DNA from 2 places in the Arthrobacter sp. P1_B11 genome. Region 1 is predicted to be linked to the other one. Evidence: predicted binding sites of a transcription regulator. Region 1 holds the regulator's gene; the other holds the start of a gene.
The links. Region 1 encodes Rex, which represses fermentation and respiration genes when NADH is low (regulators of the CRP and FNR family bind a similar motif). Its sites were predicted from a motif close to CTTGTGAANNNNTTCACAAG; they were not measured.

Region 1 (2,198 bases):
TGCTCATTGGCGCAGGCGTCCTCTGGCTCCTGTCCATCCTCATCGCGATTCCCACACTGGATGACCCCGCCCTGCGGAACATGTTCGAGAGCCAGGTCCGGAGCAGCGGCCAGAACATTCCCTTCGAGGAGGTCAAGCCGTTCATCATCGGGACGATGGTGGTCTTTGGCCTCATCGGCGCCGGGCTCTACGCCCTGGTGGCATTTAACATCCGCAAGGGCAAGAACTGGGCCCGCATCCTGGGCACGGTCTTTGCAGCCCTCTCCGTCTTCGGCATCCTGCCGCTGAGCCTGAACACCCTGGTGACCGTCCTTGGAATCGCGGCGATCGTGATGCTCTACCTGCCCACAACGTCACCTTATTTCAAGAAGCAGCAGCCCTTCGCCAACCCGTACGCGGGCGGCCCGTACGGCCGCTAGCCACGAGCCGATAGCCTAGGGCCGCCAGCCACGACCCAGTCGGCACCCAGCATCAGCGGGCGCGGATCCCAACAGCGCCGGACGTTAGTTCGGCTGCCCCGGGGTCTGCGCCCGTTGCGCGTGGTAGGCAAGAATCTGCAGCTCGGTGGCCATGTCCACTTTGCGCAGGTTCACGCCGTCGGGCACCTGGAGCATCACCGGCGCGAAGCTGAGGATGCTGTGCACGCCGGCCGCCACCACCCGGTCGCAGACGCTCTGAGCCACGGCCGCGGGCAAGGCCAGGACCACCATGTTGGCCCCCGTCCGCTGCAGCACGGCTTCAAGGTCCGCGGCGTCGCTCACGCGCAGCCACCCAACCTCGTTGCCCACCACCATTTGGTCGGCGTCGAAAATGGCAACAACGTCGAATCCCCGGGACTCAAAGCCGCCGTACCTGGCCAGCGCCTTGCCGAGGTTACCGGCGCCGACGATCGCGACCTTCCAGTCGTGGGTCAATCCGAGCGCGGCGGCTATGTGACGGCTCAGGTACTGCACCTCGTAGCCCACTCCGCGCGTGCCGTATGACCCCACGTGGGACAGATCCTTGCGGAGCGTGGACGAGCTGACTCCCGACAGCTCGGCCAGCGATTCGGAAGAGACGCGTTCGGTGCCTTCGGCCAGCAGGGAGTTCAGGGCGCGCAGGTAGATGGTCAGCCGGGCCACGGCCGCTGGCGGAATCTGCTTTCCGGCAGCTCCGGTGTCCCCCGGCACAGCCTGGGGTGGTGAATCGAGCGAAGTCACTATCTGCTCCATTGCGTCGCGTTGTGAGTCCACTCTAGATCCCCATCACTTATGTCAACAAAGCCGGTGCCATTGCGCGGAATTCGCTGCTACCTCGCCATCGCCTGGCGCAGGACGCGCTCCAGCCTGGCCTCGTCAATCTTCCAGAAGTCGCGTTGGATCCCGTCCACCAGCACCACCGGAATCTCTTCGGCATAGCGGTCCCGCAGGGCGTCATCGCCGTCCACCGACTGATCCGTCCACTCCAGTCCGAGCCCGGCAGTAACCCGCCCGACGGCGTCGCGCGCCGCAGCGCACAGGTGACAGTCAGCTTTGGTGAGGAGAACGACGTCGGGATTTACCATGCTTCAACCGTATCGCCGTTCCCGGCGCGGAGCGATGCCGACGCCGCAGTGACGCCCAGTGCGTTCCCGCGCCGTCCGCTGGCCGCGCCCTCCCCGGCATTGACTAGACTCAATGGCATGCCCGAGGAGAAGTACGTCGCTGTGGCCCAACAGCCGGTTGCACCGCAGCAACGCCGCGAGGCCGCGTTCTTCGACGTCGACAACACCCTCATGAAGGGCGCCAGCCTTTTCCACGTCGCCCGGAAAATGCATCAGCGCGGCGCATTCACCCTGCCGCAGGCCGCGGGGATGGCCTGGAAGCAGTTCAAGTTCGTGCTCCGCGGCGAAAACATGGACGATGTTCACGCCGTGCGGGACTCCGCGCTGACCCTCGCCTCTGGTATTACGGTGGAGGACATCAAAGTCCTGGGCGAGGAAGTCTACGACGAGATGATCGCCTCGCGGATCTGGCCCGGCACCAAGGCGCTGGCCCAGCAGCACCTGCGTGTCGGACGAAAGGTCTGGCTCGTCACGGCCACGCCGATCGAAGTGGCCACAGTGATCTCCAGCCGACTCGGCCTCACCGGTGCCCTCGGCACGGTGGGCGAGATTAAGGACGGCCTCTACACAGGACGGCTGGTCGGGGACATCCTGCACGGGCCGGCCAAGGCGGTGG
Region 2 (2,198 bases), on a different contig from region 1:
GGCATCCACATTGCCGACGGCCACCGCGATGCCCTCAGGCAGTCCGGTCCAGGCAGCGGCCTCGGCGGTGAGGAAGCCGGCGGCGTCGCCGAGGCGGCCGATGGTGTGCTCCAGCTTGGCGGACACGAAGTCCCTGAACTGCGGATTCAGGGCGGCCAGGAACTTCTCGGACGGGTAATTGCCGTCCTGGTAGATGCCCTTGTAGCCGGCCGTGCAGGCGTTGCGGACATAGTTGCCGCACAGCTGCCAGACGATCCAGTCCGCCGCCTCCACCCAGTGGTCCATCTCCGCGTACGCTTCCGGATCCTCTTCCAGCAGCTGCAGGCCCTTGGCGAACTCCCACTCGGACGAGATCAGCCCGCCGTAGCGCGGAAGCCATGTCTCGCCCAACTCCGCCGCCAGCGCATTGATGCGGTCCGCCTGGCCCTGTGCCGCATGGTGACGCCAGAGCTTGACGTAGGCGTGCGGCCGGTTCGCGAAGCCCGGCAGCTCGTTCAGCGGCGTGCCGTCAGCCTTGACCGGCACCATCGTGCACGCTGTAAAGTCCGTCGCGATCCCGACCACCGCGGACGGGTCAATCCCCGCATCCTCGATCGCCGCCGGCACAGCGTGCCGGAGCACATCCCGGTAATCGTTCGGCACCTGAAGCGCCCACTCCCCGGGAAGCCGGGCTACGCCGTCGTCCGCCACGTCCGCCGGAAGCGCCTCCGTGACCACCGCGTGCGGGTAGTCGAACACGCCGCTGCCCAGCTCCTTGCCGTCGCGAACCCGCACCACCACGGCACGGCCCGACAAGGTGCCGTAATCCACCCCGATCACATAGTTTTCGCTGCCGGCAGTGAAACCGGTGTCATCAACAGATTGCATGCTAAAACCTCCATCCGGGAGGTACTGGCCCCTGTGCCCGGTGTCGAAAACGTAAATGATTCTCTTAGATTGTGAACGCTAACATATCGCGCGTCAAGCATTGGCCGTGACCAATTTCCAGGTCCTGTGTTGCAAAAACAGCACAGGGGACCCCGCCGGCATGGCGGAGCCCCCTGTCCTGCTAAACGTCAGACGCTGCGATGCGGCGCGCTGAGACGCGGGGCCTTAACCCAGCTGGCTGTGCAGCCGGTCCAACTCCGATTTGGTTACGGGCAGGACGGTGCCGTGGCGCGGAGCCCGCGGCAGCTCGTAGTTGGTCGAGAGCTTCCAGTTGGGGTTCTCCAGGCTGGTGCTCTCCAGCGGGATGTAGCCGCGGCCGCCAAACTCATCCACGAACAGGTAGTACTTCTCCTCAGTGTTCGATTTGAAGACGGTCGGCCCTTCAACGCCGCCGGTCCCGGCGTTCTTGCCGATGCAGTTGGCCATCAGGGACCAGTTGCGCGGGTTCGTTTCGGGCAGATCGACGGCCAGCAGATCCGTGGACTTCTCCTGCATGATGTCGAGGCACCCGGAGACACGGGCCTCGTCCTTGGTGAAGCGGTAGTAGGTGTCGCCCTCCTTGATAACAGTGGAGTCGATGACGGAGTCACCCGGGTCGTTCCAGACTTTGGCCTCGCTGAAGGTCCGGAAGTCCCGCGTGGTGGAGTACATCATCTTGTTGTGGGTGCCGCCCGCGTGGCCCGGGTCGTTGTCGGCATAGATTTTGGAGGCCCAGTAGACGACGTAGGCTCCGATTTTCTCGTCGTAATGGGCTTCAGGCGCCCAGGTGTTTCCCGCGGTGTCCGGGGAGACTTTGACGTGCCGCTGCCCGGACCAGTTCACAAGGTCCGTTGACTCCCAGACTTCCAGGTACTGGCTGCCCTGGCGCTGGGAGGCGTCCCACGAGGTTCCACTGCCGATGGAGAGGTCCGTGGCGATCATGTAGAACTTGTCGCCTTCCGGCGAGCGGATGACGAACGGGTCGCGCAGGCCCTTTGTGCCAAGACTGGACTTCACCACCGGCTTTCCGCCATTGAGTTCGTCCCACTTCAGTGCGTCATTTCCCCGGCTGGCAGCCATGGAGATGTTCTCCCCGGCGATGTCGTTGCCGGTGAAGTACGCGAAGGCGTAGCCCTCTTTGGCCTCTGTCTTGGGCAGCGGAAGGACCGTGACACGGAACTTCTTCTTGGACTTCGCCTTGCCGAGAGTGACGGTTGCCTGCAGATCAACGCTTGCCGCCCGGCTGCCGTAGGCGGGCCGGTTGACTTCGCCGGTGGCAGTGATGACGGCGT

Region 2: a site for Rex is predicted at 936-955, ahead of araB (ribulokinase). Genes of this name have one in related genera too.

What each region holds. Positions count from the first base shown of each region.
Region 1 is NZ_JBFTZQ010000016.1:84,497-86,694, forward strand. Features, by position in the region: gene AC1D14_RS14060 (MATE family efflux transporter) at 1-419, shown strand, start outside; gene AC1D14_RS14065 (redox-sensing transcriptional repressor Rex) at 504-1,199, opposite strand; gene AC1D14_RS14070 (glutaredoxin family protein) at 1,289-1,543, opposite strand; gene AC1D14_RS14075 (HAD family hydrolase) at 1,661-2,198, shown strand, end outside.
Region 2 is NZ_JBFTZQ010000021.1:30,704-32,901, reverse strand. Features, by position in the region: gene araB (ribulokinase) at 1-867, opposite strand, end outside; gene AC1D14_RS15875 (immunoglobulin-like domain-containing protein) at 1,093-2,198, opposite strand, start outside.